Regions from separate parts of the Bilifractor sp. LCP21S3_F8 genome, predicted to be linked through region 2. Evidence: riboswitches for the same ligand, from Rfam matches in the RefSeq annotation. Region 2 holds a riboswitch; the other holds the start of a gene.
What was found. A riboswitch is a leader RNA that binds a small molecule or an ion and turns the genes downstream of it on or off. The one in region 2 is predicted to bind cobalamin.
Positions count from the first base shown of each region.

Region 1: another riboswitch for cobalamin. It lies ahead of ACTQ3A_RS08905 (ABC transporter substrate-binding protein); the one in region 2 lies ahead of ACTQ3A_RS05585 (FecCD family ABC transporter permease).

Region 1 is NZ_JBQKIK010000017.1:16,574-23,942, forward strand. It holds gene ACTQ3A_RS08875 (family 43 glycosylhydrolase) at 1-450, shown strand, start outside; gene ACTQ3A_RS08880 (glycoside hydrolase family 1 protein) at 466-1,761, shown strand; partial or broken gene ACTQ3A_RS08885 (mannonate dehydratase) at 1,935-2,024, shown strand; partial or broken gene ACTQ3A_RS08890 (glucuronate isomerase) at 2,026-2,511, shown strand; gene ACTQ3A_RS08895 (peptide deformylase) at 2,871-3,281, shown strand; gene ACTQ3A_RS08900 (hypothetical protein) at 3,278-3,583, shown strand; cobalamin riboswitch at 3,753-3,929, shown strand; gene ACTQ3A_RS08905 (ABC transporter substrate-binding protein) at 4,109-5,275, shown strand; gene ACTQ3A_RS08910 (FecCD family ABC transporter permease) at 5,291-6,376, shown strand; gene ACTQ3A_RS08915 (ABC transporter ATP-binding protein) at 6,376-7,137, shown strand; gene ACTQ3A_RS08920 (hypothetical protein) at 7,240-7,369, shown strand, end outside.
Region 2 is NZ_JBQKIK010000008.1:19,397-26,765, reverse strand. It holds gene ACTQ3A_RS05595 (hypothetical protein) at 75-722, opposite strand; gene ACTQ3A_RS05590 (ABC transporter ATP-binding protein) at 846-1,979, opposite strand; gene ACTQ3A_RS05585 (FecCD family ABC transporter permease) at 1,980-3,032, opposite strand; cobalamin riboswitch at 3,190-3,375, opposite strand; gene ACTQ3A_RS05580 (EAL domain-containing protein) at 3,488-7,369, opposite strand, start outside.

The DNA of each region.
Region 1 (7,369 bases), on a different contig from region 2:
GAGGGGAGCGTTGATGGGGAAAAATGGTTTGTCATCGAGGACAAGTCCGACACCGAAACCGATCTTCCCCATGATCTGATCATACGCGAGGAAGGTATTGATGTCCGGTATCTACGCCTGAGCGATATGGCTGTGCCCTTTGAGCAGGCGCCGTGCGTCTCCGGTCTTCGTGTCTTTGGCCTGGGGGATGGCGAAAAGCCAGCCGAGCCGGTCTTTTCTGCTGCGCGAACGGGCGATCTGGACATGGTGGTACAGATCAGGGAACAGATGGACACTTTGGGATACAACATCCTCTTCGGTTCCTCGCCGGAGAAGTTATATCACAGCTATATGATTTTCAAGGCCGGCTCGCAGCGTGTCGGTGCGCTGATCAAGGGCCGTGAATACTATGTTCGTGTGGATGCTTTTAACGAAAACGGTATCACTAGGGGCAAGTGTGTGAAACTGTAAGGGGGGGGGAAGAAAATGGCATTTACGAAGGGATTTCTGATCGGCGCAGCGACCGCTGCCCATCAGGTTGAGGGCAACAACAGAAACAGCGACTATTGGATTCAGGAGCATCTGCCGCACAGCAGCTTCATCGAGCCCAGCGGCGAAGCCTGTGACCATTACCACCGTTATGAAGAAGATATAAAGCTGATGGCAGCAGCCGGGCTGAATGCCTACCGCTTCTCTGTTGAGTGGGCACGCATTGAGCCCGAGGAAGGGCAGTTCGATGAGCGGGAGATTGAGCACTACCGTGACGTGATCCGCTGCTGTCGGGCGAACGGCATAGAACCCATTGTGACGCTGATGCACTTCACCTCCCCTGCATGGCTGATCCGCAAGGGCGGCTGGGAAGCGGAGAGCACTATCGGGTACTTCCGCCGATACGCCGCTTACGTTACCGAAAAGCTCGGCGCGGAGCTGAACTACATCTGTACGATCAACGAGGCTAACATGGGCCTGCAGTTAGCGGCGATCTCCAGGCGCTTCCGCCTGATGGCCGAGCAAGCGGCGAAGAGCGCGGACTCTGGCGCGAAGAAAGCTGAAGGTACCGTACAAGTAGGCATGAACTTTAAGAAAATGATGGAGAACATGAAATTCGCCGCCATCGAGAACAACCAGGCTTTCGGAACGCCACAGCCTCAGATCTTTGTAAGCTCCCGCACGCCCGAGGGCGACGCACTGGTCTTTCGCGCGCATCAGGCGGCGAAGGAAGCTATTAAGGCTCTGTACCCCGACATCAGGGTGGGCATTACGCTCTCCCTGCATGATCTGCAGGCGATGCCGGGAGGGGAGAGCTATGCCGAGGCTGCCTGGGACGAGGAGTTCAGGCACTACCTGCCGTTTATCGCAGACGACGACTTTCTCGGCGTGCAGAATTATACCCGCACGCAGTACGGTCCCGCCGGACAGCTGCCCTGCCCCGAGGGAGCAGAACTGACCCAGATGGACTACGAGTTCTATCCCGAGGCTCTGGAGCATGTGATCCGTCGTGTTGCCGAGGACTTTAAAGGGGATCTGATCGTCACGGAGAACGGGGTTGCTGTCTCGGACGATTCGCGCCGGGTGGAATTTATCCGTCGGGCGCTTGCGGGTGTTGAGAGCTGCGTCAAAGACGGCATCCCCCTCAAGGGCTATATGTACTGGAGCCTGCTGGATAATTTCGAGTGGCAGAAGGGATTTTCCATGACCTTCGGACTGATCGCCGTCGACCGCACCACACAGACGCGCACGCCAAAGGAGAGCCTCGCCTTCCTGGGGTCTTATAGAAAGTAAACGTCCATTCGATAAATCATTCTACAAACTGTATAAGCAACGGATTGCCCGGTTTGGCTGCGGCCTGTATGGCGTTAAGAGCATACAAGGAAACGAGACTGTCCGGTGAAATATAAAGTGGTATCGAATACGTGTGTCTTCAAAAATAAGGAGGAGATTCCATGTCGATGCAAATGGCCGTTCATATGGATGATCCGCCCTGGGACATCTTCGGTCTGCCGCGACTTCTGGTAGATGAGGCGAGCATAGACCGTTTTCTTAAATCGGGTGTTTCGTGTCCTCGGCCCTGACGCAGGCATCGATTCGATCGGCGATGCGCCGTCTATCAAGGAACTCGCGGCCTTTCTTGGTGCACTGGACGATACAGGGGAACTGCCCAGAACGATCCTGTATTCTCTCAATCCCAACGACAATGCCGCCCTTGTGACTGTAATGGGCGCCTTTCAGACAAGCGGGGGTGTCAGCAAGGTCCAGAACGGAAGCGCCTGGTGGTTCAACGACCATAAGCAGGGCATGATCAATCAGCTTACGACTCTCGCCGCAGACGGCTATCTTGCGGGATTCATCGGTATGCTGACTGACTCGCGCAGCTTCCTCAGCTACGCCCGGCACGAGTACTTTCGACGCATCCTCTGCGATCTGATCGGCGGCTGGGTGGAAAACGGCGAGTTTCCAAATGATGAAAAGGCCCTTTTGTCCATTGTAGAAGGTATTTGCTTCCGGAATGCGGAGAGGTACTTCGATTTGTAATAGAGACCCGGCCCTTTCAGTATCAATGCTTTTGCTGTTGAACTGTTCCGTTTCCGGCAAAAAGAATAAAAAATACAGAGATAACAGAAAGAAGCCAGAGGCTCGGACAGCAAGTACTTGCGCTGTCCGAGCCTCTTTATTACGCGAGCGTCGCGATAGCGAGATAAACTCGCGCAGCGTGTTTTATCTCGTTTGATATCATATTTTGCGTTGAGAACGTATGTGTCTGCCGTTACTGCCTGACAATTGATGCAAGAAGAATTATATATGCAGGAGAATATTTGGCTTTTAACCCATAATACGTTACAATTAAAAAATAATTTTTAATAACAATTATATTACAGTACGGGAGATGTTGAATGATTAGACCGATAGTTAAAGATGTATTTTTCCTCGGACAGAAATCTGAGGCAGCAACGAGGCAGGATCTGTCCGTCGGACAGGATCTCATGGATACCCTGCAGGCGAACCAGGATCACTGCGTCGGCATGGCGGCAAATATGATTGGTGTAAAGAAAAGAATCATCATTGTCAACATGGGCTTCATGAATGTCGTGATGTATAACCCTGTCATTGTGAAAAAAGACACACCGTATGAGACGGAAGAAGGCTGTCTGTCACTGCCCGGTGTCCGGAAGACCACGCGGTATCAGAATATCGAAGTCGAATACTATGACAGCAGCTGGAAGAGGCGCCGTCAGAGCTGTTCCGGATGGACGGCACAGATCATCCAGCATGAGTGCGACCATCTCGCGGGGGTTATTATATGAGTGCGCCGGAATCATGGAAAGCGGCTTATCGCGAGCTGCTTGAGACAATCATCCATATGGGCTACCCGGAAGAATTCGGCAAGGCAATCGCGAAGAATCTCGGATCGGAAAAGACCATGCGCCGCATGACGGCATATCTGTATGCCGCAAAGCCGCGGACAGCGGAGGAAATCGCTGATGAGATGCTGGCAATCATGAGCGACCGTGAGCGGTGGATCGCGAAGAAAGAGGCGGAGACAGCCAACGCCAGATATAATGAGTTTCTTAACTATGGATTCGGTGAAGGTGACGAAGATGATTGATTGCATGTGATGCCGCTGCATTCTCGTGATTTTTGATAATATGAAGTGACCTTACATTTGTAGCCGTGTGGTGAGCCGCGAAGAAATCCGGGAAAATGATTACAATCTGAAGTGAGATGTTGGTTTTCTTGAAAATACTTGTTGCGTTCACTGGAATATGTTAGAATGTTTTCCATTAGCGACTGCAAGTGCGGAGAATTCCGAAAAGGAAAACAGGTGAGAATCCTGTACTGTCCCGCAACTGTAATTGGTTTTTTGTGCCAGAATGCCACTGGGCCGGGTGCCTGGGAAGGCGGTACAGAATATGGCCATAAGTCAGGAAGCCTGCTTGCAGTTTGTAAATAACGGTTACGGCAGATAATGTTATTACAAAAAGAACTTGTGAGACAAAACACCGGGGCAGAGAATCCGGTTTGTTTTTGATTGCTGTTTTGTGCCGTTTTCGTTGGAAAACGGTTTTTTTTATGCCGTAATTATACTCTTCAATCAAATCATCATATTTCCAGTTAGAAAGGAATCAAGGAAATGAAAAACAAAGTATGGAAACAGATTGTGGCTGTCATGCTGTCATCCGGTCTGGCATTAGGGATTGCCGGATGCGGAGGAGGCTCCTCTTCGGGAGATTCCGGACAAAGTGCCGCATCCTCTTCTGTGGCAGCGAATGTCACTTCAGCTTCCAAGGAACAGGAGGTAGGATCTTCAGAAAACGCTGTTTCCGGATCCCAGGTATCGGAACAGGAGACCGTTGTTACGTCATCTTCTGCGGAAGCAACATCCAAACACACGCAGTATCCTGTAACAATTAAGACATATGGTTCGGACGGAAAGGCGATCGAAACCACCTACGAGAAAGCACCGGAGAAGGTTCTGGCCGTCTATCAGGGCAGTATAGAAACACTGCTTGCTCTGGGACTTCAGGATCACATCGTAGCGGCTGCGGGACTGGACAATGCCGTTCCGGACAGCATGAAAGCCGCCTTTGACAGTCTGAATTACCTGGATGAGTTCACTCCTTCCAAAGAAACGGTTACGATGCTGGAACCGGATATGATTTTGTCCTGGGGGTCTCTGTTCCAGGAAAAAACACTGGGCGATACGATGGACTGGATCAACAAGGGAACCAATGTTTACATCAATTCCAATACTGCCCGTAATGACAGCCCCCGGACACTGGAAAATGAGTATCAGGACATCCTCAACCTTGGAATTATTTTTGATGTTCAGGACAGGGCAGAAGCTATCGTTAATAAAATGAAAAGTACAATAGCAGATGTGCTTGCTCAGGCAGGGAGCCAGCAGGAAAAGCCTTCGGTTATGATTCTGGAATCCAATGACGATACATTCACCAATTACGGGGCGGATTCGCTTGGAGGCGACATGGTGACGCAGCTGGGGGCAGAGCTGGCAAATCCGGATGCATCTGAAGTGGGAAAGGAAGATATCATCGCAGCCGATCCGGATGTTATTTTTGTTGTGTATATGCCATATTCCGGAGATGATCCGCAGACAATCCAGGATGAGAAGCTGGCGGTCTTCAATGATGATAAGACTTTTCAGAGCCTGTCCGCGGTGAAGAATGGACGGGTTGTTCCGATAATGCTGAGCGAGATGTACGCTGCGGCAACCAGGACACAGGATGGAATTGAAACCTTTGCCAAGGGCCTTTATCCCGATGCCGGATTCAGTTTTTAAGCAGGTGACAGGAACGTGCGTAAGAGAAAAAAAAGAGATACAGAACAGCATCCGGTTTCAGCTGCGGCATATGGAATGACGGTTCTTATTCTTGCCGTGCTGCTGGCCGCTTCTGTCCTGATATCCATTACTTTCGGTAATGCCGATATTTCAGTTGCCGATGTATATAAGGTGGTATTACGGGAGCTTTTTCACATCCGGAAATTTGATGCCTACCATACAGGAGCCGTTCACGATGTTGTATGGCTGATCCGCTTTCCCCGCGTCATGCTTGCCATTGCCGTGGGGATGGCGCTTTCTGTCTGTGGCGCGGTCATGCAGGCGATTGTAAAAAATCCCCTGGCGGATCCCTATGTGCTTGGTATATCCTCAGGCGCTGAGATGGGAGCCACGCTGGCAATCCTTTTTGGAGCCGGATCTTTTTTCGGAGCCGGAGCGGTAGGAGCTATGGCTTTTTTAGGAGCCATGCTGACTTCTTTTGCCGTTTTATTTATCGCGAATACAGGCGGTCCGTCCAATGCAGGGAAAATGATTCTGGCCGGTATGGCAGTCAGTGCAGTCTGCTCCGCCTTCTCCAGCTTTTTTATCTATCTTGCTAATAACAAGGATGCTACGGCACAAATTACGTTCTGGATGATGGGAAGTCTGGGAGGCGCCAGCTGGTCTGATGTACCCGGGATTCTTCCGATTGTGCTTGCCGGAGTCATTGTATTCTGGACACAATCCAGAAATCTGAATCTGATGCTTCTGGGAGACGAGACGTCGATTACTCTTGGAACAAATCTTCAGAAAATCCGGAGCTGGTATATGGTTCTGGCTTCTCTGATGATAGGTATTGCGGTGTATTCCGCGGGAACCATCGGGTTTGTGGGATTGATTGTACCACATGTGGTACGGATGTTTTTCGGCACAGACCACAGGAGACTGATTCCGGTGACGGCACTGGTCGGCGCTGTTTTTCTGATCTGGGCAGATGTGGCATGCCGGGTGATCCTTCCAAATTCTGAAATGCCGATTGGAATATTGATTTCCATGATCGGAGCGCCGTGCTTTATTTATCTGATGGCGAGCAAATCCTATGGTTTTGGAGGCAGTCAGTAATGGATGTAAGCGTAAAAGATATCGGGCTTTCCTACGGAGTCAGAGAAATCCTTAGTTCTGTCAGTTTTAAAGCGGAAAACCAGGAGTTCATCGGACTGATCGGACCCAACGGAAGCGGAAAATCTACTCTGCTGAAATGTATTTACCGGGTTTTGAAACCAGATCAGGGGGCTGTTTATATCAATCAGAAGGATATCGCGCACCTGTCCTATAAACAGTCTGCCCGTGAAATGGCTGTGGTGGCACAGCATAATTATTATAACTTTGATTTTTCTGTCACGCAGGTAGTCCTGATGGGAAGAGCACCGCATAAATCTGCCTTTGAGAGAGATAACGCGGAGGATTATCGGATTGTGAGGGAAGCGTTAGAAAAGGTAAATATGCTTTCTATGGCGGACAGAAGTTTTTCCACTCTTTCTGGAGGAGAACAGCAGAGAGTGATTCTTGCCAGGGCACTGGCGCAGAAAACGCCGTGCCTCATCCTGGACGAGCCGACCAACCATCTGGACATTACCTATCAACTGGAGCTTTTGGATATTGTTAAAAGCCTGAATATTACTGTCATCTCCGCGATTCATGACCTGAATATGGCAGCCATGTTCTGCGACAGACTTTATGTTCTGCGTAACGGACAGATCCTGGCCAGCGGAACGCCGGAAGAAGTACTCACGACACAAATGATCAGGGAAGTCTATCATGTAGAAAGCCAGATTGTCTACGATGCTGACGGGCATATGCATATCATATATCTGCGTTCCTGATGAACATTGATCCCGTTTTTTCCAGCCTTCTCGGGCTGGATTTTTATTTACGCGAACAGTGAGCCGCAGCCGAATGCGAAGTATTCGTGTGCGGCGAGCGTCGTGATAGAATCATGGAAAGCGGCTTATCGCGAGCTGCCTGAGACAATCATTCATATGGGATACCCGGAAGAATTCGGCAAGGCGATTGCAAAGAATCTCGGATCGGAAAAGACCATGCGCCGCATGACGG
Region 2 (7,369 bases):
CTTTCCGGTTCATCTCAGCAAAAAATCCCTGTTCATTCAACATGTCCCAGACATCAATGGAGTGAAAGCACAAGTCATGCCTTTGGAACGGGATTGGTAACGGTGACCATATGATCGTACCATTTTCCCTTTTTGCCAATCAGAGCAACGGGAAATTCTTTGTCAAGTGCCGGAACCGGAATATCAAACCCATACACATCCTCTGTCGTTCCGTCACTGTATGTGACCGTATCTACGGTCGGCTGAAGAAGCTCTGCGCCGTCCTTCTGAGCATCTTCCTTTGTCCCGGCAAACAGGTTCACAATATTTTCGGAGGTCAGGCTTACGTGAATGACCATTTTCCCGTCCTTCACCGTCAAGGTTCCCTTGCCGTCGTTTGCCTCATTCACCTTAAACATCGGACTGTCGGATGTGAATTCGGCCGTGTAGGTTCCGTCAGCCGGCACCTCTGCTCCCGCAGAAGCTGTTGAAGACGTTGAAACACTACCGGCAACGGTCTCCGATGACTGTCCGGCAGCATCGGATGAAGATGTGCTTACGGCCGCGGACGATGCAGTGGAAACGCCGGACGAGGCTGCAGTCTCTTCCGCCCCTGACTGTGACTGAATCTGCGCTGCAGAAGATGTCCCAGAAGCCGAATTTCCCGTTCCCGTCCCGCATCCGGCCAGAAGCGACGCTCCCATAACTGCTGCACATAAGATTGCTGCTGTTCTCTGTTTCATTTTATTTCCCTCCTGTCATAAAAAGAGCCATACACTCCTGTGTCTGAAACCCTATCGTCATGTATTTAAAGACATACATTCATGTATCTGAAGACATACCCTTATGTATCTGAAACCATGTTCCTATGTATCTGAAGCCCTGTACTTCACACATTTTCCACTTTCATATGCCGCATCGAGAATCTCCTGCATTCTCCGGTTTCCCGGACCGATTGTCACACCGGCATCGATGATCCTTGCGCAGTTTCTTACCGCCTCCAGCGCCTCGGCGACAGCGCGGTCCGAAATCTCATGAAAGGGCTTTTCGGTGATTACCTGCGAAGCAAGAAGACGCGCCAACCGGTAGTCGACATCATTCGTGTACAGGATTGCCGCCGCAAAAGGCGTTTTCTCTTTCTGCAGCCTGCGGTACACCGGTATCCCCGTTCCACAGGATGACAGTACCAGTACTTCCGGATTTCCCTCGACCTTCGGAAGCTCGATACTTCCGAACATCGGATCAAAAAAGCCGTTGTCAATTTCATACAGCTCACGGATCGTGTCCTCGTGAAAAATGCTCTCCGGCGTTCCGCTCCGGAAGATCTTATCGCCGTGAACGCAGATTATCCGGTCAGAAATCTTCATCGCCAGATCGATCTCATGCAGCGACATCACAACTGTTATATTCTTCTGCTTCGCCATATCCCGGAGAATCGACAGAAGCTTCAGCTTATGCTTGATATCCAGGAAGCTCGTCGGCTCATCCAGGATGATGATATCCGGTTCCTGGCAGATCGCCCTCGCGAGCAGCACCCGCTGCTTCTGCCCGTCACTGATCGCGTTAAAGTCGCGGTTGCCAATCTCCTGCGCCTGAACCGCCTTCATCGCATCATCTACCTTCCGTTCATCCTCTTCCGTCAGCCGTCCCAACCGCCCCGTATATGGATATCTTCCGGTCGCGACCACATCGTGGCAGGTCATAAGCTCCGGATGCAGACGGTCCGTCAGAACAACAGCCATACGCGAAGACAATTCTCGGAACGAATAATCCGACAAATTCTTCAGATCAAAAACAACCTCTCCCTCCACAAGAGAAAGCTGTCTCGTGATGCTTTTCAATATTGTAGATTTTCCCGCGCCGTTCGGTCCGATCAGTGTAACAATCTCACCGCGCCGGATTCCGATCTCAATATCGCGGATCACCGGCTTCCCGTTATACCCGACCGACAGACCCTCCAGGTGGAGATAATATTTTTCCTCGCTCTGTACCTTCTCCATTTATCTTCTTCCCTTCTGCCGCCGTATCAGCATAAAGATCACGACCGGTGCTCCGAAAATCGAGGTCACCGTGCTGATTTCCAGTTCAGTCGGCGCAAATGCGACCCTTGCGATCAGATCACAGATCATGCAGAAGACGGCGCCTCCAAGGAAAGTGGCCGGGATGACCACGACCGGATTTGCCGTATTCAGCGCACGCTTGATCAGGAAGGGCACCGCGATTCCCACGAAAGAAATCGGACCGGCAAATGCCGTCACCGTTGCAGAGAGGATGCTGGACAGCAGGATGAGGGCCACACGGAACTGCTTTACATTAACTCCCATGCTCTGCGCGTAGGCCTCACCAAGCTGAAAGGCACCGATCGGCTTCGCGAGCAGGAATACCAGGACAGACGCAGCTCCGATGATGATTCCGCCCACCAGGACATTGTCCCAGGTCATACCAGAGAAGCTTCCCTGAGACCAGTTGTGAAGGTTGGCGATATCCGAATCACTGGCAAATGTAACGAGAAGATTCGTCAGCGCAGTACAGATATACCCGATCATGATTCCGGCAACCAGCAACGCCGACATATTCCGCACGCTCCGGGAGACCAGCAGGATAAAGCCGGTTGACACAAGAGACCCCGCGAACGCGGCAAGGATCATGGCCCAGGAGGACACCGCTCCGTGCCTGGCCACCACAAGAATCATGAGAAACGCGACAATCAGTTTTGCGCCGGAAGATATTCCGAGCACAAAAGGACCCGCGATTGGATTCTCAAAAAATGTCTGCAGCAGAAATCCGGACAGAGAGAGCGCTCCTCCGAGAATAGCCGCCATCAGAATCCGCGGCAGACGGATCTTCCAGATGATATTCATATCATCCCTTGAGCCGATTCGGAGAAAAACAGCTCTCAAAATTTTATTAATCGGAATATCGACATTGCCGGTATTGATATTGACCACGGTCACGATCAGAAACGCAGCTGCCAGAACGGCAAAGACCGCTGTGTATCGCATTCTCCTTTTCAGATTCTCAGCGTGATAGCTGCTGATTTCATTGTCACTCATCATTCGCAAGTATGCCTTTCAACTTCAATGATCTTATACATGAAAAGGGACGAATGCCGAAGCATTCGTCCTGAAAAAATAACCTGTATTAATCGGTTCCGCCGGAAATCCGGCAAAACACCCAAGCCATCAGAATCTGCTTTCTTCGGAAGCATATCTACAAAACCTCTCAGCAGTTCTCCTGGCTGACAGCTCAAGCACCGGTTCCTGTCTTCTCATGCTCTAGGACACAATGACATAACGGAATGGTTCGCTGCTCACAGTGACCGGATCGCTCAGGAATTTCACCTGATTCTCTATTCTCATACAGATCTTCTGCACTCCTGCTGCCAGGCAGGCAAAGAAGACCAGATGCACTGAAAGGCCCCCTCTTCAATTATCTGCAACGATTATACGATACCGGCTGAAAAGTGTCAAATATACCGCACTGCGGATATAAGACTTCCTTCAGTCCTTCAATCATCCCTTCTTCTGCGGAAACTGTGTCCCTTATCCTTATACATATTGAAATCCGCCCTGGTGAGCAGCGCGTCAAAGTCCGTAACCTTCCCCCGGCATGCCGCAAACCCAATTGCCATACTGATTCCATTATTTTCTGCATTCTCACGCATATGCCGTATCAGCAGGCTGATATCTCTCTCCTCCAGATCTTCTGTCAGAACGATAAATTCATCCCCGCCCGTGCGAAACACATACTTTTCACCTGCGCATTCCTGAAGAACCCGGGCTGTTTCGCAAATCAGCACATCGCCGGCATGATGTCCCGCCGTATCGTTTGTGTTCTTCAGTCCGTTCAGGTCAACGGAAATCACTCCAAGCAGACCGTCACCCTTCCACTCGCGGATCTGCCGCTCAAGAGCCCTCCGGTTTCCGGCACCTGTCATCTGGTCAATCATGCTTTGTTTCTCCAGCTGATGCACGCTGTTCCTGTTTCGAATCATAATTGCTATGAAATCCGTCAGCGTGGAAAGCAGCACGCTGGTGTTACGGAAGGTGTCCGCCGCCGGATTGATAACCATCGTAAAGCCCTCTGTCTGATTCAAGATCTTCAGCTGCCCGGAGATAAAGCTCCGAACATCATGGATTCGCATGGAAAAATCGGGATTTTCCTTCTGAAAGGCATCCATATCACTGACCATCACCACATGTTCTGTCGCAAACCGCATATATAGCGCCCGCAATTCCGAGAGAGGAATGCTCTGGAGTTCCTCCTTCAGAGAGAAGACACCGGGTGCCGTCCATTCATAGGTGGCACTAACTGTATTGTCATCACGTTCCTCAAAGATCAGGAAGCGCTCCGGTCTCATATTTTCAGAGATACATGCAATCGTCTTCTCAATTCCTGTTCCGGGATCCTCTTCCGCCATACCAAGAGAAATTGCCTCATTTGCCCGCATCTCCTGATAGATCAGCTCGTGATCCCTTGCTATTGCATGCAGATACTTGTTGATATCAAATTCGACCGTCAGCCTCAGCGTCCGGTTCTCCCATGTTGTCAGAGCAGAACGAATCAGTACTTTTGCTCCCCTTCTCCGGTTCAGGTGTGATGCCTCATACGCACAATCCTTCCGCAGCAACAGATTCGGACAGTCGCCGCAGGGAACATCCTGACCTTCCAGCACCTCATAACAGCGGCACCCGTTCAGGCTGCCATCCGGTTTTATTCCAAAATCCCTTCGGGCAGAACGATTCATATATACAAGCTCGTATGTTCTGGGATCACTGACAATGACATGTTCCGTCAGGCTGTCGAACACCTCACGTCTCAGGTCAATGTAATCCCCGACATATGGGCTCTCCCCATGAGCCGCCTTCTCCGTGCTGCTGATCCTCCGGATCAGCAGCATGAACATCTCGTCCAGGCTCGTTACCTCCGACCCGTAGACAATCGCATGCGCCAGAACGGGATCAGCCTGAATTCCGAGCTTTCTCCAAAGCGTCGGAAGCATTCCGGATACCCTGTCAATCTTCTCTTCAACATCTCCGGCATGATCCCTGCGGCAGAAGCACAGAAAACAGCACAGCCCGATCCGCGCGATCGCCCATTCCGGATTCATCAGTTTTTTCAGTGTCGCAGATATTTCGGTCAGAATCACCTTTGCCTTCTCGGTGCTTTCCCGCATCGCCTCGGCATATGCGGCAACATCAATTAAAAGTCCTGTATAATCGATTTTTTTCAGCCGATACTGATCCGCATATATCAATCCGGCTTCTATCGCGCCGCGAAAACTCAATAGCTCTGTGTCGCGGTCGACAAATCCCAGGCGCACCTCCTTCTTTCTGTCCTCTGCCCGATCACCGCTGATCATTCCCATCATTCCCACGATTTCCTTTTCATGGTACCAGGGAACACGGGTAATCTCGATTCCGTCGAGTCTGCCTCCGGTCAGTACCAGCTCATTGGCCGATGTCGACCTGACGCCCATCTCCAGAACTTTTTTCTCCTCCAGCTCCGCTGCGGCAGAATCGATATGCCATCCCAGTTCTGATTCTGTCTTGCCAAGATAGTCCTTCTCGTCGGAAAGCCCGATTCTCCTGACAAATTCTCTGCTTGCGCCCAAAAGCTTTCTCTGTCTGTCCATCCAGAAGAATTCATAAGGAGATGCATCGCAGAGTGTCCGGAACAGATCCCCATCCTTCACCTCCTCCGTCGGATCTGTGCCGTATCCCGGCACTCCGAACGACTGACAAAATTCAGGAAGAAGAGCATCCCTATCTCTTTTCCTCTCCCATATATCCTCCCGCTCACAGAGAAGAAGATTTTTTGCATTACTCTTATAGAGCACCAGCGCTTCAAACACCGCCCACCTGTATGTCCCGTCAGCGGTCCGCACACGCAGTATCTCTGCCCTGATCCCCTTATCTGTACTTCCACCTTCCGTCTCAGCATTCTCAGCCTGAACAAAAGCAAGAAAACGATCTCTGTCGTCCGGATAGATCAATTCATCCCTGAAGTACCGGACAAACGCTGTTATCGAAGAAAAGCCATCCCGAGATTTTATCTCCGGATGGCTGGACCGGAGAATTTTCACCTCTTCTGATCCACGATCAATCAGATAAAATCCCTCGTACAGCTGGAAGATGTTCCGCAGCGTATGGTCAAGGGTTTTCGCAAATTGCAGTGAGGCATTATTGCTGATATTGTAGATATGTGCCACCCCGACCCAGCGCCGCGCATCTCCCGCAATCCACCGGACATTTACCTTCATATACTGGCCGTTGTCCGCGTACACCATGCTCTCTTCCGCATGTGACTTCAATGCTCTCTGCAAAAGCTGGACAAACCTGTCTCTCACTGGAGATCCCTCATCGCTGAGGTAGGCATTCGCCTCCTCCATACTCTGCGTACCTGCACTTCTCAGCTCCCTCCGGTACGCATCATTTTCGATCAGAAGAACAATATTTTTCCCATCAAAGCTAAAAAGCGAAGTAGGGGAATCCGAAATTATATTGATGTCTTCTGCGGCGTCGAGAAGATGTGCTTCCTCCGGACTCTCTATCTGCATGCCTCTGCCATGGATATACGTCACGCTATCCTCGTAGCGCATCGGACGTCCGTAATAATATCCCTGAATCCGACCGCAGTTGATTTTTTTGAGAAAGGAAACCTGCTCCTGCGTCTCCACGCCTTCTGCCAGTGTCTCCACCCCGAGCATTTTCGCCATTGTTACAACAGAGGTAATAATCTGCCGGCTTCGATCATCAAAATGACTGAAAAATCCCATGTCAATCTTGATCACATCAAACTGGAAATTATGAAGAGAATTCAGGGACGAGTATTCGCTTCCGAAATCATCCATCCAGATCTGATATCCTGCCTGCTGAAACCTTTGAATCGTCCTGACCATGCTGTGACGGTTGCGGAGCATGATCCGTTCCGTGATCTCAAAGCAGAGGACACTCCTCGGTACATGGTAACGGCTGACCAGCTTCTCAATCGTATCGAGCGGGTTCACCACCTCGAAATCATAGGCGGAAAGGTTCATGGATATCGGAAGCAGTGGAAGTCCGTTCTCCATCCGGTCACGGCTGAGGTAGAGAACATGCTCCAGAATATACCGGTCGAGCCGGTTGATCAGCTGGGCCTCTTCCAGAACAGGGATAAACACGTTCGGGTATATCATCCCAAGCTCCGGGTCTTCCCATCGCGCCAATGCCTCGAATCCGCTCACCCGTCCTGTCATTGTGCGGATCACAGGCTGCAGATATACCTTGATATAATGCCTTTCCAGTGCCTCATTGAAATGGCGGAGAACATAGGTCTTATTCGCAGCACTTTCCCCCATAGAGGGTTCGTAAAACGCCACAATCCGGTTGCCGTCCTCCTTAATGCTGTC